Regions from separate parts of the Marinovum sp. PR37 genome, predicted to be linked through region 2. Evidence: riboswitches for the same ligand, from Rfam matches in the RefSeq annotation. Region 2 holds a riboswitch; each other region holds the start of a gene.

Region 1 (5,446 bases), on a different contig from region 2:
GCCCGGGCCGCCCCTGTCAGAAGCCTCAGGCGTCGTGCACGTAGTAGCGGCCCATGGTGCCGGCCGCTTCTTCGAGCCGGTTGAAGGTCTCCATCGAACCGGCAAGCTCGACCTTGAAATCGTCCCATTCCGAGCGCTGGTAGCCGCCGGCGTCCTGCCATTCGGCAAGCTGGTCGTCGGTCAGCGTGTGGAACTCGACGCCCGATTTGGTCAGCTCGTACATCGCGTGGGCGCGCGCCGCCGGCACTTTGGCCAGGTTTTGCTGCGCGGTCATTTCGCCGGCGAATTCAATGCCTTCCTGCACGTCGGCGGGCAGCGCGTTGAACCATTCGAGGTTGACCGAATAGACCTGACTGTCAGGCACCGCCTGGGTAAAGGTGACATGGCTCAGGATGTCCTTGAAGCCAAAGACAAACAGCGCGCCGACCGAGGGATCGAGCGCATCGGCCACGCCCTGCTTGATCGCCGAAGGCGTCTCGCCCCAGGCCACCGGCGTCGGATTGGCGCCGACCATGCCGTAATATTGTTGCAGCATCTTCGAGCCCGGCACGCGGAATTTCACGCCTTTCAGATCGGCGGGCGTGATCACCTTGTTGCCGCCCTTGCGCACCGCCACGACCCGGGGATCGATCACCACGTAGAACAGCGGCTTGAAGCCGGCGGCCTCGATGCCGGGATGCACCTCGCCTTTCCAGGCGTCGGAATTGACCAGGTTGGTGAACCGCTGGTTCGAGCCGCAGAAATACGGCATGTTGATCAGATCGACGGCGCTGGCGAAGGGCGCGAAATTCGACAGCGAATGCTGCGCGCACTGGATCGTCCCGGTCTGCACCGCCTGCACCAGCGCGCCGCCGGCGCCAAGCTGGCCGCCGGGGGCAAGCTTGACGTAGACCTTGCCGTTGGTGGCGTTCTGGATGTTTTCCTTCAGGTCGAGCTGCATGATCGGATAGCTGCGCGACGCGCCCAGCACATAGGCGGTGGCCAGCGTCATCACGTGATCGGCGGCGGCCATGCGCTCTTTTTCCTCCCGGGCGGTCTGGGCCGCCGCCTCGCTCGACCAGAGCATGCCACCGGCACCGGCCACCAGCGCCGCGGTAAAGCTGCCGGAGCCGGCAAGTTTCAGAAAATTGCGGCGCCCCATCGCGGCGCGTTCAAGATTGTCACGATCCATGTTTTCCTCCCAAAATGGTTCGTTAGCTGCGGTCGGACTTCTCCGCCGCCTCTCGCCGAAGAATCGCGAGAACAAAGGTCACCGAGGCCGCAAACAGCAGCAGCATCTCCCCCACGTCCCCCAGAAACTGTGCGCCTCCCAAAGCGCCGACGAGCACGTTCGCGACAAAGACTGCAAACAGAGTGATTGCTGAGATCAGAAACACGGGCAGGTCCTTTCCACGACTCGGGCAAGACAAATGTAAGCGCTTACAGTCGCTCAATGCAAGCGCTTACATGACAAGCCGCGTGTTTTCCTGTTATATGCTTGTCAGCGATGGTTTTTTTATAGTGCCGCAAAGGCCGGAATCGGGAAAACTGATGGTTAAAGTGCCGAATCGACGTCAGGACAGCCGCCAGGGGAGCGACACGCCGAAACTCGAGGATGTCGCCGCCCGTGCCGGCGTTTCGACGGCAACGGTCTCGCGCTGCCTGAACAATCCGGCGGTGGTATCGGACGCCACCCGCAAGAAGGTGCTCGATGCGGTGCGCGCCATGGGCTACGCGCCGAATTTCGGGGCCCAGGCCCTGGCCGCCCGGCGCACCAACACCTTTGGCGCCATCGTCCCGACGATGGAAAACGCCATTTTCGCCCGCGGACTTCAGGCCTTTCAGGAGGCATTGCGGCAACAGGGCATCACCCTTCTGGTGGCCTCTTCCTCCTACAGCCCCGAACTCGAGGAACAGCAGATTCACAGCCTTGTCGCGCGCGGCGCCGATGCGCTGCTCCTGATCGGCCATGACCGGCCGCCAAAATGCTACAGCTTCCTGCAAAAGCGCCAGGTGCCCTATGTGATCGCCTGGGTCTACGACGGCGACGAAGGGCGGGTTTCAATCGGCTTCGACAATCGCAAGGCGATGAAATCCCTGGCCGACGCGGTTCTCGACCGGGGCCACCGCAGGCTGGCGCTGATCACCGCCGACCGCCGCAACAACGACCGCGCCCGGCAGCGGTCGCAGGGGCTGGTGGATGCGATGACGGCGCGCGGATTGGACCCGGAGACCCTGGCCGTCGTCGAGACGGCCTATTCCATCGCCAATGGTGCACAGGCGCTGGAGCAGCTCATGCACACCACCCCGCGCCCCACGGCCGTGATGTGCGGCAACGACGTGCTGGCGGCCGGCGCCCTGACCCAGGCCCGCAAGATGGGGCTCGACGTGCCCGGCGATCTGTCGATCACCGGCTTCGACGACATCGAGATCGCCGAGATCGTGACCCCGGCGCTGACCACCGTGCATGTGCCCCATCGCAACATGGGCAAGGGCGCGGCCAGTCTTCTGTTTGCGATGCGCGCCGGCGAAGACCCCGGCCCCAGCGTCGAGCTCGAGGCGACGGTTATCCTGCGCGACTCGCTGGGGCCGGCGCCCGACCGGGCCCCCTGACCTGCCGCACTCTCGGCGCTTGTCTCTGCGACCGGTCGATCTATAGTCGCGCCACCAGGTGCCCCGAGAGGGGAGAATCGGGAAGCCGGTGCAAGACCGGCGCGGGCCCGCCGCTGTGAGGGGGACCTGTCGGACATTTTGCCACCGGGCCCTGCGGCCCGGGAAGGCGTCCGCCGGGGAGGAACCCAAGCCAGAAGACCGGCTTGGTGACACCAGGTTCCGTGGCTGGACACCACGGGCCGCTGTCAGCCATGCGGAGGCCATACCATGCTGCACCCCCCCGCGCCCGCTCCGGCGCGCGTCTTCTCTTCTGCCGAACGCCGTGCGCTCTATGACGTCATCGCCGCGCGCCGCGATGTGCGCGACGAATTCCTGCCCGATCCGATCGCCCCGGACCGGCTGCGGCGGATACTCGAGGCCGGTCATGCCGCGCCGTCGGTCGGGCACATGCAACCCTGGAACTTCATCCTGATCCGCGACCCGGCGCAGAAACACCGCATCGCCAGCGCCTTTGCCGCCGCCAATGACGAGGCGGCGGAAATGTTTCCCGAAGAGCGGCAATCGACCTACCGGTCGCTGAAGCTCGAGGGCATCCGCAAGGCGCCGCTCAACATCGCGGTGACCTGCGACCGCACCCGGGGCGGCAAGGTGGTGCTCGGGCGCACCCACAATCGCGACATGGACCTCTATTCGACGGTCTGCGCGGTGCAGAACATGTGGCTTGCCGCCCGTGCCGAGGGCATCGGCATGGGCTGGGTCAGCATCTTCCGGCCCGACGATCTGCGCGCCATTCTCGGGCTGCCGGATCACGTCGAGATCGTCGCCTACCTCTGCCTCGGCCATGTCTCCGAGCTCTTCGACCGGCCCGAGCTGGCGGCGCGCGGCTGGCGGCAGACCCTGCCGCTCGACAGTCTGATCATGACCGACCGCTGGGAGCCGGCCGGCGCATGAGCGGCTCAGCCCGGCCAGAAGGTGGCCAGAACCGCCCAGCAGAACGCCTCGGCCAGAAGCTGCGTCGCGCCCAGCACGTCGCCGGTGATCCCGCCCAGCTTGCGCCGGGCCAGAACGCCGGTGCCGGCGGCGACCACCGCGCAGGTCGCGGCCAGCGCCACCCCCTGCCAGCCCACCGCCAGACCGGCCAGCAGCACCACGGCGGCGGCGCTCAGCCGCGCCCGGCCGGAGCGCCCGGCCGCCATCCGGCCCATGCCGTCGGAACGCGCGGCGGGCTGGGTCTCCTGCAAGCCGATCATGGCCACCCGGCTGAGCGCGCCGATGACGAGGAACGGCGCCAACCCGGCCGCCGCCCCGAGCGAAGACAGCGCCGCCAGCCAGAGCGCGACGATCAGGATCAGTGCCAGGACACCGTAGCTGCCGACCCGGCTGTCGCGCATGATCTCGAGCGCATGGGCGCCGTCGCGCCCGCCGCCGATGCCGTCGGCGAAATCCGCCAGCCCGTCGAAATGCAGCGCGCCGGTGGCCAGCGCCAGCGCCGCCAGGGCGAGCACCGCCGCCACCGGGGCCGGAGCGCCCGACGCCAATGCGCCGGCATGCACCGCCCAGCCGATCAGCCCCAGCGCCAACCCGACCAGCGGAAAGGCCCAGCGCGCGTCGGCAAGGTTCGGCGCGGCGCCCTCGATCCGGCCGGCCGGCAGGCGCGAGAGCAGCATCAGCGCGACCCGGAACTCGCGCAGAGCAGCGCTCATCCGCCCGCGACCCCGGCCTCGGCAAAGGTCGCCATGCCGTTGTGGCATTCCAGCGCCGCGCGCAGCACGCTCAGCGCCACCGCCGCGCCCGAGCCCTCGCCCAACGCCATGTCGAGCGCCAGGATCGGCGCCTTGCCCATCGCCTCGAGCAGGCGGGCATGGCCCGGCTCGCGGCTGACATGGCCGACCAGACAATGGTCGAGCAGGCGCGGATCGGCGGCAAAGAGCGGCGCCGTGGCGGCGGTACAGATGAAGCCGTCGAGGATCACCGGAATGCGCCGTGCCCGCGCCGCCAGCACCGCGCCGCAGATCGCCGCCTGTTCGCGCCCGCCCAGCGCCGCCAGAAGGCCCAGCCCGCGCGCCGCCGCGTGCCGGGCGCAAGCCGCCGCCACCGCGCGCTCCTTGCGCAGCAATCCGGCCTCGTCCGAGCCGGTGCCGCGCCCGATCCAGTCGCCCGCCGCCCCGCCAAAGGCGGCGCAGGCCAGCGCCGCCGCGACGGTGGAATTGCCGATGCCCATTTCGCCCAGCAGCACGATCTGTGCATCCTCGGCCACCGCCTCCGCACCGCGACGCATTTCGGCCAGGGTCTCGGCCTCGGTCATCGCCGCGGCCTGGGTGATGTCGCCGGTCGGCCGGTCGAGATCGCAGGCAATCACCGAAAGCTCGGCGCCGGCCACCCGGCAGAGCTGGTTGATCGCCGCGCCGCCGGCGGCGAAATTGGCGACCATCTGCGCCGTGACCTCCTGCGGAAAGGGGTTCACCCCCTGGGCGCAGACCCCGTGGTTGCCTGCAAAGACCAGCGCCTGCGCCCGGTCGATCGCCGGCCGCTCGACCCGCTGCCAGCCGGCCATGAAGATCGCCAGCTCCTCGAGCCGGCCCAGCGCGCCCGGCGGCTTGGTCAGGCTCATCTGCCGCGCGGTCGCGGCCTGTGCCGCTGCCGCATCCGCCACCGGCAGCGTCGCGGCCAGACCGGACAGCTCCGCGAAAGACGTGATGTCAGAAAGTATGCTCATTCGGTTTCACCCTCGTTGGATAGCCCGCCACCGCAAGCCAGACCTCGTCGCAGGCCTCGGCCATGGCCTGATTCATCCAGCCGGCGGCATCCCGAAACCGGCGCGCCAGGGCGTTTTCCGGCACGATGCCCATCCCGA
Region 2 (5,446 bases):
GCCATCATGCTGGCGATCGGTTTCGGAGTCGCCGCCGCCAACGGCGATGAGGCAGTCGCGACTGCGGTGCATGGCGGCGATCACTTCATATATCCCGATTGCCGACCTGGTTTCGCCCGCGCCTTCGACGCCATGCAGCAGGCTGCGCTCGACGGCTATGCCGAGGTGCACCTCCACACGCCCTTCGTCGAACGCAGCAAGGCCGACATCGTGCGCGAGGGCGCCCGCCACGGCACGCCCTTCGCCGAGACCTGGTCGTGTTACAAGGGCGGCGCGCTGCATTGCGGCCGCTGCGGCACCTGCGTCGAGCGCCGCGAGGCGTTTCACATCGCCGGTGTTCCGGACCCTACCGCCTATGCCGATCCCGAGTATTGGGCGACAGCAATTGCCGAGCGGGAGGCCACCTGATGTTCCGCATCCGCAAGGAATTCCACTTCTCCGCCTCGCACCAGCTTTCGCATCTGCCGCCCGACCACCAATGCGCGCGGCTGCACGGGCACAACTATGTCGTCGTGGTGGAACTGGCCGCCGAAACGCTGAATGACGACGGTTTCGTGCGCGACTACCACGATCTGAAACCGCTCAAGAGCTATATCGACGATCAATTCGACCATCGCCATCTGAATGACATTTTCGATGTGCCCTCCACCGCCGAGCACATGGCCCGCCATTTTTACGACTGGTGTGCCGCGCGTTGGCCCGAGACCAGCGCCGTGATGATCAGCGAGACGCCGAAAACCTGGGCAGAGTACCGGCCATGACCCTGCGCATCGCCGAGATATTCGGGCCGACGATCCAGGGCGAGGGCGCATTGATCGGTGAGCCCACGGTTTTTATCCGCGCCGGTGGCTGCGACTACAGGTGCAGCTGGTGCGACAGCCTGCATGCCGTTGAAAGCCGGTATCGCCATACTTGGGCGCCGTTGAGCGACGTGGAAATCTGGGATGAGGTGCTGCGTCTTTCGAACGGTCAGCCGTTGACGGTCTCGATCAGCGGCGGCAATCCCGCGATCCAGGATTTCGCTCCGGTGATCGCGCGGGGACGTGCGGCGGGGTATCGCTTCGCCTGCGAGACACAAGGTTCCTTGGCCAGAGATTGGTTTGCGGAGCTCGACACGCTGGTTTTGTCGCCGAAACCCCCCTCGAGCGGCGAAACGGTGGACTGGGATGCCTTCGATGGCTGTGTCTCCGCCGGCAAGCCGGCGCGGCAGTCGGTGATGAAGATCGTCGTCTTCGACGAGACCGATTACCAATGGGCCAAAGCCGCCCATGCCCGCCACCCGGACCTGCCGCTCTACCTCCAGCCGGGCAACGCCGAGGTCGACCCCGACACGCCGGTCGATCTGCGGGCCCTGTCTGCCCGGCTGGAATGGCTGACCGACAGCGCGATGGCCGACGGCTGGTTCGCCCCCCGCATCCTGCCGCAGCTTCATGTCCTGATCTGGGGCAACAAGCGCGGCGTCTGACCTTAAGGAGCCCCCATGTCCGAAAATATCTACAGCGATCTCAAGCAGCTTGGCGGCGAAACCCGCATTCCCGCCAGCCCGGAAGAGGCTGAACTGGAGCGTGTGCCCAACCCACAGGCCGACCTGGCCTATAATGTGCGCTTCACAGCGCCGGAATTCACCTCGCTCTGCCCGATGACCGGACAGCCGGATTTTGCCCACCTGGTGATCGACTACGTACCCGGCGCCTGGCTGGTGGAATCGAAATCGCTGAAACTGTTCCTGACCTCCTTTCGAAATCATGGTGCGTTTCACGAGGATTGCACGATCTCTATCGCACGCCGCCTGGTCGATTTCCTCGAACCGCAATGGCTGCGGATCGGCGGCTACTGGTATCCGCGCGGCGGCATTCCGATCGACGTGTTCTGGCAGACCGCCCCGCGTCCCGAGGGCCTCTGGCTGCCCGATCAAGGCGTGCCGCCCTATCGCGGCCGGGGTTGAAAAGCAGAGCAAGCGTTTCGGGACTGCCAGGTTGGCAGCCGCTACTCCCCGACAATTGTCAAATGGGGGAGTAGCACGCAAAAAGGCATTCAAAAACTGTGATTTAAAATGGCGCGCCTTTGCAGGCAGGTGATTGAATTCGCCACCGGAATAATCCGGCTTGACAAACCAGGTTGTGAAGAAGAACTTCCGGCGCGAACGGTTCCCAATCGGGATGAAAAGGGAACCCGGTGCCAAGCCTTCTGGCTTGAACTCCGGGACTGCCCCCGCAACTGTAGGCGGCCGTTTCGACCCATTCGCCCGTCGGGCGATGCCACTGTGTCACAGAACAGGCACGGGAAGGCGGGTTGGAACGATGGCCGCGAGTCAGGAGACCTGCCGTTCCGGCCTGCGATGGAGCAGAGCCGAAATTTCAATGCGCACCGGACGGGGTGTCCGGAAAAGGAGCGTCAATGATCCAAATAGCTCGCGGCCGCGGTCGTATCCTCTGTGTGCTTGCAACTGCCATTCTCGCATCAACTGCCTTGCGGGTTCAGGCCCAGGCAACCACCTATCCTCTTGAAATCCGCAACTGCCAGAGGGACTTGATCCTGGATGCAGTTCCGGAGCGCGTGGTGGCGATCGGACAGGGCACAACCGAAATCCTGCTCTCGCTCGGCCTGGCCGACAAGATCGTCGGTAGCGCAATCTGGCTGGCGCCTTTGCCAGAGGAATTGGCCGAGCAGGGCCAAGCCTTGCCGCGGCTGGCGGATAACTCGCCCAGTTTCGAAGCGGTGCTGGACACCCGCCCCGATTTCGTCGCGAGTCAGTGGATCAACGACATCGCTCCCGAACAGGCGCGGGTCGGCACCTTTTCCCAGTTCGGAGATTTCGGCATTGCCACCTATGTGTCGCCGGCCGAATGCGCCAAAAGCGATTTCAGCACCGGCAGCGGTGACGGAGCCCGGTCTCAGGCCTGGTCCATGGACCTACTATCCCGCGAGATTGCTGAGCTTGCCGGCATTTTCGATGTGTCGGGCGCCGGTGCGGCTCTGATCGAACGCAACGCGGCGCGGATCGAAACCGCAAAGGCACATGTACGCGGGCTGCAAGCACGCGACGTTTCGGTTCTCTTCTGGTTTTCCTCACCGCAGACCGAGGGAGAAGCCTATGTGGCCGGCCGTTACGGGGCCCCGGCTTGGATCTCGGATGTCGTCGGGGTTCGCAATGTCATCACCTCGGAAGAAGAATGGCCGCTGGTGGGATGGGAAACAATTTCGGGCCTCGACCCGGATGTAATCGTGCTGGGAAAGATGGATCGGCGCCGTCTGCCGGCCGATGACGTCGCCGCCAAGCGCGCGTTCCTGCAAAGCGATCCTGTGGCCAGTCAGCTGAGCGCAGTGCGCAATGGCCGGTTGATTGAAATGGACGCTCAGTCGATGAACCCGACTCTGCGAGCGGTAGATGGGGTCGAAACGCTTGCCGCCGGCCTACGAGCCTTCGGCCAAGCACGGTGATCGCCGAGGCGCGCCCCGCGCCCAGGTCGCGCAGGATGGCCCTTGGGCCGTTTCTGCTGCTCTCGGCCGTGGCTCTGGTCCTTGCTACGGCGGGGGCCATTTTGCTGGGCGAGATTGCGGTAACGCCCCGTGACGTGACCCGAACGCTGGCCAACCGTATTCTGGGCTTGGATCTGGAAGTCGATCCGATCCGGGAAGGCATCATCTGGCACTATCGTCTCAGCCGTGCCGCCGTTGCGATCTGTGTCGGCGCGGCTCTGGCGGTCTGTGGCACCGTTCTTCAGGCTCTATTGCGCAATCCGCTGGCCGAACCATATTTGCTTGGTATTTCGGCAGGGGCATCGACCGGCGCGGTCACGGTGATTGTTCTGGCGCTCGGCGCGGGGGCGCTGTCCGTCTCCGCAGGTGCCTTTGTGGGCGCGACGGTGGCCATTCTCTTCGTCGCAATCCTGGTGCGTGAAACCGGTGGCGGGACCGAGCGCATTATACTCGCGGGTATTGCGGGTTCGCAGCTCTTCAATGCGGTAACTTCCTTCATCGTCACGTCTTCGGCCAATGCCGAACAGACGCAAGGGATCCTGTTCTGGCTTTTGGGAAGCCTTGGCAGCATCCGTTGGCCGGATGCCTGGCTTTCCTTCCCGATCGTGGTCATTGGCTTGGCCATCTGTCTCTACCGTGCCAGGGCGCTTGATGCCTTCGCCTTCGGCGAGGACGCCGCTGCTTCGCTGGGCGTGGATGTCGCGCGCGTTCGCCTTGAACTCTTTGCGGTCACCGCATTTCTGACCGCGACGGTGGTCAGCATGGTGGGTGCTGTCGGCTTCGTCGGGCTGGTCATTCCCCATGCGACTCGTTTTCTGGTCGGCCCTGCACATGGCCGCCTGATACTGGCTTCAGCCTTGGCTGGAGGAGTCTTCATGGTCGCAGCGGACGTGTTGTCTCGCATCGTTTTGCCGGGACAGGTGCTGCCCATTGGTGTCATCACTGCGCTGTTCGGTGCTCCGGCCTTTGCTGCTATCCTTTGGCAGTCTCGGAGGGGGAGATGACGCTCAGGGCGGAAGATGTGTCTTGGGCGGCCGGAGGCGCCCCGATTGTGCGTGGGGTTACATTGCGACTGCCGGAACAAGGTGTTCTCGGACTTGTCGGGCCGAACGGATCGGGTAAATCCAGTCTTCTGCGGCTACTCGCAGGATTGCGTCGAGGGACGGGAGGCGCGATCTATTTGGAGGATCGCCCCATCGAGAGCCTCCGTCGCAAAGAGATTGCCCGCCGCCTTGCCCATGTCGAGCAGCAGTCGGACATTGACATCTCCTTGACTGCGCGCGAGGTGGTCGCGCTCGGGCGCCTTCCCTTGCGAGGCGCCTGGAACGGCTGGTCAACTCGTGACGAAGATGCCGTGGCCTCGGCGTTGCAGCGCACGGACATGATCGACCGTGCCGCCCAGCCATGGTCCACGCTGTCCGGCGGCGAGCGACAGCGAATCCTGATTGCGCGGGCCTTGGCACAAGAGCCGCAGGAACTTCTGCTCGACGAACCGACAAACCATCTGGATATCCGCCATCAGCTGGACCTCATGCGCCTCCTTGGCAACTTAGGCACCCGCATCGTCGTTGCCCTGCATGACCTCAATCAGGCGGCCGCCTTTTGCGACGAAATCGCTGTCATGCATCACGGTCAGCTTGTCAAACAAGGCGCGCCAGAGGACGTGCTGGATGAAGAGCTGATTCGCAAAGTTTTCGCGGTGGAGGCAACAATAAACCATGCGGGGTGTGGATTGCGGGTCGCATTCTTTTGATCTTACGCAAAGGTGAAGTTCGCCGCAGCCTACTCCCACACATCCTCGAGGCGATACCCTGCTCTTCTTTGCCCACGGGGTCGGTATAGATCGCCGTCATGGTAAGCTGCGCGTGGCCCATCCATTTCTGCACGATGTGCTACGGAACGCCGTTCACCGTGGCATTGCTTTCTAAGCCATGACGCAGACGCTTCGGCTGCGATGCGGCGCATC
Region 3 (5,446 bases), on a different contig from region 2:
ATCGACGCGCCATTGGTGGCGGCTCGCGGCTCGGTCGCCTCGGAGGCGGCCAGCCCGCCCATGCGCACGGCGATCACCAGGAAGGCGCAGAAATACATGATACCCAGCAACAACAGCCGCTGCTCGGCGCGCAACCGGAGCCGGTCGCGAATCTCTTCGTGGCGCAGCCGCAGGTTCTCGCGTTCGATGGCATCGGGGTTTTCGCCCTTTTGTCGGGCGTCGAGGATGCGCGCCAAGGGGCGCAGCGGTGTGCGGATCATGGCTCTTGCTCTTGCTCTGCGCCTTGCGAGGAGGTGACAACGGAATTGGTGATCGGCGCGAAATCGTCGAACACCGGCGCCGGAAAGGCCACCTGATCGACATTGCCGAAATGCCGCGGCCGCAGCGGCAGCAGGCCGAGGCGGTCAAAGTTCAGCTCGGCCAGATCGCGCAACCTGTCGGGCCGGTTGAGATAGGCCCATTCCGCACGCAACACCGAAAGTCGGACCCGGGCCGCACCGATCTCGCTCTGAAGCTTGGCCGTCTTTTCAATGGCTTCCTGCGTTTCGTAGTTCTCGTGGTAGGCCCAGAAGGCCAGCCCGATCACCGTCAGCGCTGTCATCACATACAGAACGGAGCGCATTACCTTGTCCTCTTGAGTTGCGGCATGGCGATGGATTTGGCGTCGATCTCCCCGGCCGGCACTTCGGTGCGCCGGGCCACCCGCAGCCGCGCCGAACGCGAGCGCGGGTTCTCGGCCAGTTCCTGCTTGTCGGGGCCGGCGGCCTTGCGGGTGACGATCTCGAACTGGGCCGGCACCGCCTCGACCTGCGGCGCGTATCGGTTGAAATTGCCAGAATGTCCGGCGCGGGCCTGAAGGAAGCGTTTGACCATCCGGTCCTCGATCGAATGAAAGGTCACCACCGCCAGCAGGCCGCCCGGCCGCAGCACCCGTTCTGCGGCCATCAGCCCTTCGAACAGCTCGGTATATTCGTCGTTCACCGCAATCCGCAGTGCCTGGAACGAGCGCGTTGCGGGATGGCTCTGCCCCGGCTTGGCGCGCGGCAGCGAACGTTCGATCACCCCGGCCAGTTGCAGCGTGGTTTCAAACGGCGCTTCGGTGCGGGCCTTGACGATGTTCCTGGCGATCCGGCGCGAGGCACGTTCCTCGCCGAAGACATAGAGGATCTCGGCCAAGTCCTGCTCGGTGGCGGAATTGACCAGATCGGCGGCGCTGGGGCCGTCCTGGCTCATCCGCATGTCGAGCGGGCCGTCCTTCATGAAGGAAAAGCCGCGTTCGGCCCGGTCAAGCTGCATCGAGGAGACCCCGAGATCGAGCACCACGCCGTCCACCTGATCGGCAACCTCGTCCATCTTGGAAAAGACCGTCTGTTCCGGGCGGATGCGGGCGCCGTAGCCGGCCATCCAGTCGGCCGCCAGCTCAAAGGCCAGCGGGTCGCGGTCGATCGCCACGACCTCATCAGCGCCGGCGTCAAGCAGGGCGCGGGTATACCCCCCGGCCCCGAAGGTGCCGTCGATCCAGGTGCCCGCCACCGGCGAGACCGCCGCGATCAGCGGTCGGATCAGAACGGGGATATGCGGGGCCGCGGGGGGTGTGACAGCAGCGGCGGCCATGGCTCAGGCTCCCTCTGCCGGTCCATCGAGGAAGGACAGCGGGTCAAAATCCTCGGGCAGCTCGTCGAGCCACTCTTCGGTCTTGGCCAGCTCTTCCTTCTCGTAGGTGTCCGGGTGCCAGATTTGAAAGGTGTCACCTGCGGCGATGAAAAAAGCCTCTTTTTCCAGTCCGATCTTGTCCCGCAGCTTGGCGGGCAGGACCAGGCGGCCGGTCTCGTCGACGTTGGTGGGATAGGATTGGCCGTGAAACAGCCGTTGCAGCATCTTGCGCTGCATCGACCCGCGCGGCATGGCATCGATCTTGGCGTCGACCTCGTCGATCGCCTCCATCGTGTAACATTCGAGGTAGTTGCGCCGGTGATCGCCGTAGACAATCACGAGCTCGGGGTTTTCGCCGGATTTCCAATTCGGATCAGCAGCTTCCAGCACACGGCGAAACAGGGCCGGGATCGACACCCTGCCCTTTGTATCCACCTTGTGGCGGCTTTCGCCTCTGAACCTGCGGCTCACTGTCCTGCCGTCCTTTGCCCGCGCCCCCGCGAAACCCCCCATGTCTTGGATGTAAAAACGGCGGATTGATCTGCTGCCACTGATCAACCCGCCGCCTGTCCCGCTCTTGCGGGATGTCCAGCTGCGCGCGCCACCTGGGGGGATGTCTGCTCGCCCGCGCGCCGGATCTCTGTTTCACGATGAAAGGCGGATGCCTGTATGAAACCTGTTTTTGCTTTTGTTCGGAGTTGGTTGCGGGGTCGTTTGCTGCCCCTATCTCCGTCCCTCATCGTGGTATAAGGGATGCCATGGGAAATTATGGAAATCAACAGGCAAAATTGGGAAAGACCCACATCATATTGTCCACACCCCCTGTGGAAAACAACATCTTGGGGTAAAATTGATACTGTTTTTGGAATTTATAGCGGAAGCGGCTTTTTGCTCATACCATATATAGTAATTGAGGCGCTGTGGCTTTTTTCCCACGAAATCCCGGAATTTTCGGGGCAGCGCCGTGATTTACCCGTTTCCCCAAATTCCGCCGCGCCTGCTTTTGCGGATTTTGGCAATTCCGGCGCTGTGACTCACACACGAATCACGGAATCGAGAGCCAATTCTTGATTCTGTCGCCGCACCGGATTGGGCCGGTGCCATGAATTCCCATCCATCCCACGATTTCCCGTATGTCCCTTGGTTTCCCGGCGCGGTCCTGATTTCCCGCCGGGGCCGCGCCCGCCCGCCAGGGCCATTCAGGCCCTCTGCGGCCATGGATTCCCAAAAAGGCGCCGGCGTGGCCGCCATGCCGCACCTGAAGCCGCGTGACGGGGCGTGCGAATTGCCGTCTTGCCAGGCTGAGCCGGCACAATTAGACGAAGCCTGTCTTGGTTCGGGCCTCGCAAGGGGTTCGTGAAAAGGGAACGCGGTGCAAAGCCGCGACTGCCCCCGCAACTGTGAGCGGCGAGCACCTTCGGAAACTGCCACTGTGGCCACCGGCCGCGGGAAGGCCCGGCGGATGCAACGACCCGCGAAGTCAGGAGACCTGCCAGGAGCTCACCCTATCCCGACGCGGGGCGCGTCACGGATAACGGCAACCCCGTCGCGGTGACTTCACTGAAACGGTGGGCGCTGTTCCCTCCGAAACGTCAATCGGCCCGACCGGCCTTCGAGGGATACAAAATGACCCGCTCCACCCTGATGACCAGCGCCGCGCTCTCCGCGCTCTGTGCCACCCCTGCTCTTGCCCAGGACGACGCCTATGATCTCGGCGTGCTGATCCTTTCGGCCGGGCTCGAGGCGGCACCCGCCGACGAGACCGGGGTTTCCGCCGCCGTGATCACCGAGGACGACCTGGAGGCCACCGGCGAGACCCGAGTGATCGATTTTCTCGCCCGCCAGCCCGGCGTGACGATCCGCGCCACCGGCCCGCTGGGCACCTCTGCCGGGGTCTCGATTCGCGGCGTCGGGCAGAACAACATCCAGGTACGCGTCGATGGTATCGACGTATCCGATCCGAGCGGCACCCAGGTGGCCTTTGATTTCGGCGGGCTGATGACGTCGGACATCTCGCGCATCGAGATCCTGCGCGGCGCGCAATCGGCGCTTTATGGCTCCGAGGCGCTTGGCGGGGTGATCAACATCACCACCAAAACCGCCGACAAGGACGGGTTCGGCGTGCAGATCGCCTCGGAATACGGCAGCTACGAAACCCTGCGCAGCGCCGTGACCCTGACCACGGCCGGCGATGGCTACGACAGCGCGCTGACCTTTTCTCACGCCCGCTCGGACGGATTTTCCGCCGCCGACGAAAACGACGGCAATGACGAGGAAGACGGCTTTTCGGCCACCCGGCTGAGCTTTGCCGGCTCTTACGAACTGGGCTCGCCCGATCTGGTGATGCATCTGTCGTTCTTCGACGAGCGCTCGGACTATGAATATGACGAGGCCTCGGGCGGCGTGGTATCTGACGGCAGCCCCGACGAGCTGACGGTCAAGAAACAGAACGGCGCCCGCATCGGCTTTGATTTCGTCACCGGCGCGGTGGATCATTCGGTCTCGGCCGCCTGGTTCCGCATCGACCGCACGCTGACAGGCACCTCGGCCAGCTTTGGCGGCATCTCCGACGACCGCTTCGACTATACCGGCACCCGGATGGAATACCGCTACCAGGGCGGCGTCGATCTTGGCGCCACCGCGCGGCTGGCCTTTGGCGCCGATCACACGATCGAGGAATTCGACACCGCCGTGGCGCTGGACCACACGATTTTCGGCCTCTTTGTCGACGGACAGAGCCAGGACACCACCGTCAACGGCACCTTTGCCGAACTGACCTGGGCACCGAACGAGATGTGGAACCTCTCGGCCGCGCTGCGCCATGACGTGCATTCCGAATTTGGCGGCCATACCACCGGCCGTCTCTCGGCCGTCTATCGCCCGATGGATGACCTGATCTTCCGCGCCAATGCCGCCACCGGCTTCCGCGCGCCTTCGGGCTACGAGCTTTACGACGGCTTTGCCGGCAACCCCGATCTCGATCCCGAAACCTCGAAGAGCTTTGATCTGGGCGTCGAGAAGCGCTACGGCGAGACCGCCTTTGTCCGCGCCACCGCCTTCCATGTCGAAGCCGAGGACATCATCGACTATTCTTTCACCACCTTCGGTTACGTGCAGGCCGAGGGCACTTCGACCCGGCAGGGGCTGGAGCTGGCCTTTGGCGGCGCGCTGCGCGAGGGGCTGCGGTTTGACGGCTCCTATACCTGGACCGACAGCTTTTCCGACGCCGATCTCGACAGTTCGAGCTGGTCGGCCTTTGTGCCCGGCCAACAGGCCTCGGCCTCCGTGACCGCGGATCTGGGGCAACGCGCCTCGCTCAATGTCACCGGGCTCTGGGCCGGCAACCGGGCCGACGATCTGGACGATTACGGCGTGGTGAATTCCACCCTGACCTATGAGATCATGGAGGATGCCGAAGTCTATCTGCGGATCGAGAACATCTTTGACGAGGAATACCAGACCGCGCCGGGCTATGGCCAATCGGATCGCGCCGCGTATTTCGGGGTCCGTGCGTCTCTGTAAGGCACTCCTGCTCGCCGCCGCGCTGATCGGTGCGGCGGCCGAGGCGCAGGAGGCGCCGCGAAGGGTTGTCTCGATCAACCTCTGCACCGACCAGCTTGCCATGATGCTGGCCGCGCCGGGCCAGCTACATTCGGTCTCTTTCGTGGCGCTCGACCGGCGCGCCTCCTCGATGGCCGATGCGGCGCAGGACTATGTCATCAACCATGGCCGCGCCGAAGAAATCTATCTCATGCAGCCCGACCTGGTTCTGGCCGGGCGGTATACCGCACGG
Region 4 (5,446 bases), on a different contig from region 2:
ATACACCCGCCTTACTGGTAGGGGCACGCCTCGCATGTTCAGCAAGGCTTCCGCTATATCGGCTTGCTCGCCACCCGCCTTATATAGCGCCAGAAGCGCGTTGTTGATTGTCTTGTCCTGCATGGCACAAGGATGATTCACACGGGCGCGTTATGCAGCTATGATCTTGGTGCGTTTGATACATAAGGCCGGAAATATTCCCGGGGGAGCCCGCAGGGCGGGGGCAGAGCCCCCGGGTCCGTCGGCGACAAAGCGCGCGAACATTGAGCGAACAAGGCTTTTCAGCCCGCGTCCGAACGGGTAAAGTCGCCGCATGAGCAGTTTTGACGACATGGACGCTTTCGAGGCGGCCTCCTCCCTCTCGCAGCGCGCCATGGCGGCGCGTCCCGCGCCTTATCTCGACGGGCTGAACCCGGCCCAGCGCGAGGCCGTGGAGGCGCTGGACGGCCCGGTGCTGATGCTGGCCGGCGCCGGCACCGGCAAGACCAAGGCGCTGACCACGCGGATCGCGCATCTGCTGAACACCGGCAAGGCGCGGCCGAACGAAATCCTTTCGGTGACCTTCACCAACAAGGCCGCGCGCGAGATGAAGCTCCGCGTTGGCAAGCTTTTGGGCCAGGTGGTCGAGGGCATGCCCTGGATGGGCACCTTCCACGCGATCGGCGTCAAGCTGCTGCGCCGACACGCCGAGCTGGTGGGGTTGAAATCGAATTTCACCATCCTCGACACCGACGACCAGATCCGCCTGCTGAAACAGCTGCTTTCGGCGGCACAGATCGATGACAAGCGCTGGCCCGCCCGGCAACTCAGCCACATCATCGACAATTGGAAGAACCGGGCCTGGACGCCCGACAAGGTGCCCGCCGCCGAGGCCGGAGCCTTCAACAATCGCGGGGTTGAACTTTATGCCCAGTATCAGGCCCGGCTGAAAGAGCTGAACGCCTGCGATTTCGGCGATCTGCTGTTGCATTGCGTGACGATCTTCCAGACGCAGGAGGACGTGCTGGCCCAGTATCAACGCTGGTTCCGCTATATTCTGGTGGACGAATACCAGGACACCAATGTTGCCCAGTATCTCTGGCTGCGGCTCCTGGCGGGCGGTCACAAGAACATCTGCTGCGTCGGCGACGACGATCAGTCGATCTACGGCTGGCGCGGCGCCGAGGTGGGCAATATCCTGCGCTTCGAAAAGGATTTTCCCGGCGCCAAGGTGGTCCGGCTGGAGCAGAACTACCGCTCCACCCCGCATATCCTGGCCGCCGCCGGCGGGGTGATCGCCGGCAACACGGGGCGTCTGGGCAAGGAGCTCTGGACCGATGCGCCCGACGGCGAAAAGGTGCGGCTGATCGGCCATTGGGACGGCGAGGAGGAAGCCCGCTGGATCGGCGACGAGATCGAAGCGATGCAGGGTGGCACCCGCGGCATGCGGGGATTTTCGCTGGATGACATGGCGATTCTGGTGCGCGCCTCGCACCAGATGCGCGCCTTCGAGGATCGCTTTCTGACCATCGGCCTGCCGTACCGGGTGATCGGCGGACCCCGGTTCTATGAGCGGATGGAGATCCGCGATGCCATGGCCTATTTCCGCGTCGTGGTCAGCCCCGAGGATGATCTGGCCTTCGAGCGCATCGTCAACACGCCCAAGCGCGGACTTGGCGACAAGGCGCAGCAGACCATCCAGCGTCTGGCGCGCGACACTGGCGTGCCGCTGGTCGAGGGCGCGCGGCTGGCGGTGGAGAGCGGGGCGATCAAGGGCAAGGGCGGCAATGAACTGGCCCGGCTGCTCGACGGGCTTGCGCGCTGGGGCCGGATGACCGGCGAGAAGGACGTCAGCCACGTCGAGCTTGCCCAGATCATCCTCGACGAAAGCGGTTACACCACCCATTGGCAGAACGACAAGACACCCGAGGCGCCGGGCCGGTTGGAAAACCTCAAGGAGCTGGTCAAGGCGCTGGAGGAGTTTGAGAACCTGCAAGGCTTTCTCGAACACGTCAGCCTGATCATGGACAACGAGAGCGAAGAGGCCGGCGCCAAGGTGTCGATCATGACGCTGCATGCCGCCAAGGGGTTGGAGTTTCCCGCGGTCTTCCTGCCGGGCTGGGAGGATGGGCTTTTTCCCTCGCAGCGCAGCATGGACGAGAGCGGCCTCAAGGGCCTGGAGGAGGAGCGACGGCTGGCCTATGTGGGGATCACCCGCGCCGAGGAGGTCTGCACCATCAGCTTTGCCGCCAACCGGCGGGTCTTTGGCCAATGGCAGTCGCAGCTGCCGTCGCGCTTTGTCGATGAGCTGCCGGAGGCGCATGTCGATGTGCTCACTCCACCGGGGCTTTATGGCGGCGGCATGGCCGGGCAGAGCTTTGGCTCGGGCATGGAAAGCCGGGTGGCCGAGGCAAATGTCTACAATTCGCCCGGCTGGAAACGGCTTCAGGAGCGGCAGAGCCAGCGCCCGATGGCGCAGCCCAAAGAGAGCCGCAACACGGTGATCGACGCGACGGCGATCTCGAGCTTCACCATGGGCGAGCGGGTGTTCCACCAGAAGTTCGGCTATGGCGCGGTGGTGGGCATCGAGGGCGACAAGATCGAGATCGATTTCGAGAAGGCCGGCGTCAAGAAGGTGGTCGCACGCTTCATCAACGCCGCCGATGACGTGCCGTTCTGAGCCCGGACTTCGCCGACAATGATCCCGTCCCGGGACGCGCCGCGGGAGCTCTGGCCGGCGGATGCCGCGCCTGCCAAGAGGCCCCGGGTCAGGCCCGGGGCCCTGGCGTGACGGAGAATGGCGCCTCCACCGACTTTACGCTGTCTTGCGGCTCCGAATCCCCGTAGTCTGATCCGGCAAGGTGCCTGCGGTTCTGCCGCGGGAGAATTGGGAAGCCGGTGAAAGACCGGCGCTGCCCCCGCAACGGTATGGCCGGGGGATGTGGTCAGTACCACTGGGCGTCACGCCCGGGAAGGGGCCGCATCCGCAATCCCGCCGAGCCCGGAAACCAGCCTTCGCAGTGACGTCAAACCGCGGGTGGCGGGCAGGGCGCGGGGTCGGGCGCATTGCCTTGCCGCCGTTTCCTCTCTGCCTGCCCGTTCTGCATCAAGGCCACGGGGCGTGGCGGAAAGGATCGAGATGACCAGACCTCTCACCGCAGCAAACGGGAGGGCCGCAGCATGATGCTGGCCCGTATTCTTGCCGATCTGCGCCATGCCGAGACGGGGACCGCGCCCGAGGCCGCGGCGCGCGCCGGTTTTGTCCGCTGGGTGCTGTCGCTGCCACCCGGGGTGCCGGTTTCGGCCGCGGCGGCGGCCGCGGCCGTGCGGGTCCGGCCGCAGGCCGGGCAGGGTCGGGCGGTGGCGCTGTTTCTGAAGTGTCTGGACGAGGCTTGTGTCACGGCGAATATCGCGCCGGAGCGGCGCGGTGGCGCCCGGGCGCGGCGACGGGGGCGCGCGTGACTTCGGACCCCGGAAAGGAACCCCGAAAATAAGAACGGCGGCACGGGAGGTGTGCCGCCGTCTTATTTTGACCGACGCTCCTGAATGGGAGGAGACGAAGCGTCAGTGCCGGTCGGACCTCAGGCCATTTGGGAGGAGGAGCCTTCGGTCCGGGTATTCCCGACCGCAAAGGGAGGAGAGCGGCGGGAAATTCTATGTCTTTGCCGGCGTCACGCATCCGGCGTGGCGGCGGGCCGGAGCCCTGAAACTGTCATGCCCCCGGGGGGAAGAACGGCGGCACGGGAGGTGTGCCGCCGTCTTTTCAACACCAGCGCTCCTGAATGGGAGGAGACGAAGCGCCGGCTGGAGCGGACCGCGGGCCTATTGGGAGGAGGGGCCTTTGGTCCTGGTATTCCCGACCGCTATTGGGAGGAGGGCGGCAGGGAATTCTGTCTGGGCCGCTTGCCGGCCCGGTGTAAAAGGCGGCGACATCAGGGAGGAGGAGAGATGTCGCCGCTGAGACACAGAAGACTCAGGGAGGAGGAGAGAGCCTTCTGATCCGGTATCAGTTATAGGCTGCGTGATAGGCCACGCGGCGGATTTCGCTGCGGCTCAGGCCGAGATCGGCGAGCTCGCGGTTCGACAGGCCTTGCAACTCGTTCATGGTTTCCCGATACACGCGGTACTGTGCATAACGTGCGGTGAGGGACTTGAGCGCAGCCTGGAAGCGTTTGTTCAGTCCGGCCTGAACGGGGGTGTTCGTGGTGATGTCTGCCATGGCGTTTCGCCTTTGTTGTCGTCAGTGTCTGTTCGTTTCGTTGACATCAATGTAGTCGAATGCTGCGTGCGCACAATCCCAAGTGCGATCAATGCTGCTATGCAGCAATTGCATGTGTAAGCGCTTAGACGCGAGTAGACCTTAAGACTAAAGTCGTAATTTACTCGCATAGGTTGAATATCGCGGTTTTGTGAGGTGATACGCGGCACCGCGACCCAGATTGGGGCAGGAAAATCATGGAAGAGATCATCCGAAAAGAGCTGGCTAGGTTCGAGATTCCCGGTGGCGGAGACCTGATCTCGCGCGATTTGATTCGAGCGCTGAATATCGAGGACGGTGTGGTGCGCTATGTGATCGAGGCGCCCTCGCCCGAGATGGCCCGCCAGATGGAGCCGCTGCGCGCCGCGACCGAACGGGCCGTGGCTTCGATCTCCGGCGTGCGCGAGGTGCATGCGGTGCTGACCGCGCATGAGGCCAAGGCCCCGCCGAGCCTCAAGGTCGGCGGCCATCCCAAGCCCCAGGCCGGCCCGATGAAACCCGCGGGCGTCAAGCGCATCATCGCCATCGCCTCGGGCAAGGGCGGGGTGGGCAAATCCACCGTTTCGTCGAATCTCGCCGTGGCGCTGGCCCGCGCCGGCAAGAAGGTGGGCCTGCTCGACGCCGATATCTACGGCCCATCACAGCCGCGCATGATGGGCGTGTCGCAACGCCCCGCCAGCCCCGACGGCAAGATCATCGAACCGTTGGTGGCGCATGGCGTGACCATGATGTCGATCGGGTTGATGCTCGATCCGGCCAAGGCGGTGGTCTGGCGCGGTCCGATGCTGATGGGGGCGTTGCAGCAGATGCTGGGGCAGGTTGCTTGGGGCGAGCTTGACGTGCTGCTTGTCGATCTGCCGCCGGGCACCGGTGACGTGCAGCTGACGCTGTGCCAACGCTCCGAGCTGTCGGGGGCCATCGTCGTCTCGACGCCGCAGGACGTGGCGCTGCTGGATGCGCGCAAGGCGGTGGACATGTTCCATACCCTGAAGACCCCGATCCTGGGAATGATCGAGAACATGTCGCTGTTCCATTGCCCGAGTTGCGGCTTCGAGGCGCATATCTTTGGCCATGGCGGCGCGGCGCAGGAGGCCAGCGACATGGGCGTGCCGCTGCTGGCGCAGCTTCCGATCGATCTCGACACGCGGCTGGCCGGTGACAGCGGAACGCCGGTGGCGGCGGGAACCGGGCCGATGGCCGAGGCCTATG

What was found. A riboswitch is a leader RNA that binds a small molecule or an ion and turns the genes downstream of it on or off. The one in region 2 is predicted to bind cobalamin.
Region 1: another riboswitch for cobalamin. It lies ahead of bluB (5,6-dimethylbenzimidazole synthase); the one in region 2 lies ahead of PVW49_RS23065 (ABC transporter substrate-binding protein).
Region 3: another riboswitch for cobalamin. It lies ahead of PVW49_RS05610 (TonB-dependent receptor plug domain-containing protein); the one in region 2 lies ahead of PVW49_RS23065 (ABC transporter substrate-binding protein).
Region 4: another riboswitch for cobalamin. It lies ahead of PVW49_RS05640 (hypothetical protein); the one in region 2 lies ahead of PVW49_RS23065 (ABC transporter substrate-binding protein).

Annotation. Positions count from the first base shown of each region.
Region 1 covers NZ_JARAML010000004.1:48,982-54,427, forward strand. The annotation lists gene PVW49_RS04780 (TRAP transporter substrate-binding protein) at 26-1,171, opposite strand; gene PVW49_RS04785 (hypothetical protein) at 1,194-1,376, opposite strand; gene PVW49_RS04790 (LacI family DNA-binding transcriptional regulator) at 1,531-2,592, shown strand; cobalamin riboswitch at 2,632-2,813, shown strand; gene bluB (5,6-dimethylbenzimidazole synthase) at 2,860-3,543, shown strand; gene cobS (adenosylcobinamide-GDP ribazoletransferase) at 3,549-4,295, opposite strand; gene cobT (nicotinate-nucleotide--dimethylbenzimidazole phosphoribosyltransferase) at 4,292-5,308, opposite strand; gene cobU (bifunctional adenosylcobinamide kinase/adenosylcobinamide-phosphate guanylyltransferase) at 5,292-5,446, opposite strand, start outside.
Region 2 covers NZ_JARAML010000047.1:7,615-13,060, reverse strand. The annotation lists gene queC (7-cyano-7-deazaguanine synthase QueC) at 1-408, shown strand, start outside; gene queD (6-carboxytetrahydropterin synthase QueD) at 408-761, shown strand; gene queE (7-carboxy-7-deazaguanine synthase QueE) at 758-1,465, shown strand; gene queF (preQ(1) synthase) at 1,481-1,945, shown strand; cobalamin riboswitch at 2,128-2,342, shown strand; gene PVW49_RS23065 (ABC transporter substrate-binding protein) at 2,398-3,441, shown strand; gene PVW49_RS23060 (FecCD family ABC transporter permease) at 3,477-4,484, shown strand; gene PVW49_RS23055 (ABC transporter ATP-binding protein) at 4,481-5,233, shown strand.
Region 3 covers NZ_JARAML010000004.1:226,487-231,932, forward strand. The annotation lists gene PVW49_RS05590 (peptidoglycan D,D-transpeptidase FtsI family protein) at 1-260, opposite strand, end outside; gene ftsL (cell division protein FtsL) at 257-622, opposite strand; gene rsmH (16S rRNA (cytosine(1402)-N(4))-methyltransferase RsmH) at 622-1,614, opposite strand; gene mraZ (division/cell wall cluster transcriptional repressor MraZ) at 1,618-2,124, opposite strand; cobalamin riboswitch at 2,969-3,164, shown strand; gene PVW49_RS05610 (TonB-dependent receptor plug domain-containing protein) at 3,280-5,175, shown strand; gene PVW49_RS05615 (ABC transporter substrate-binding protein) at 5,162-5,446, shown strand, end outside.
Region 4 covers NZ_JARAML010000004.1:234,294-239,739, reverse strand. The annotation lists gene PVW49_RS05645 (ATP-dependent helicase) at 314-2,659, shown strand; cobalamin riboswitch at 2,822-3,010, shown strand; gene PVW49_RS05640 (hypothetical protein) at 3,160-3,441, shown strand; gene PVW49_RS05635 (DUF1127 domain-containing protein) at 3,986-4,198, opposite strand; gene PVW49_RS05630 (Mrp/NBP35 family ATP-binding protein) at 4,435-5,446, shown strand, end outside.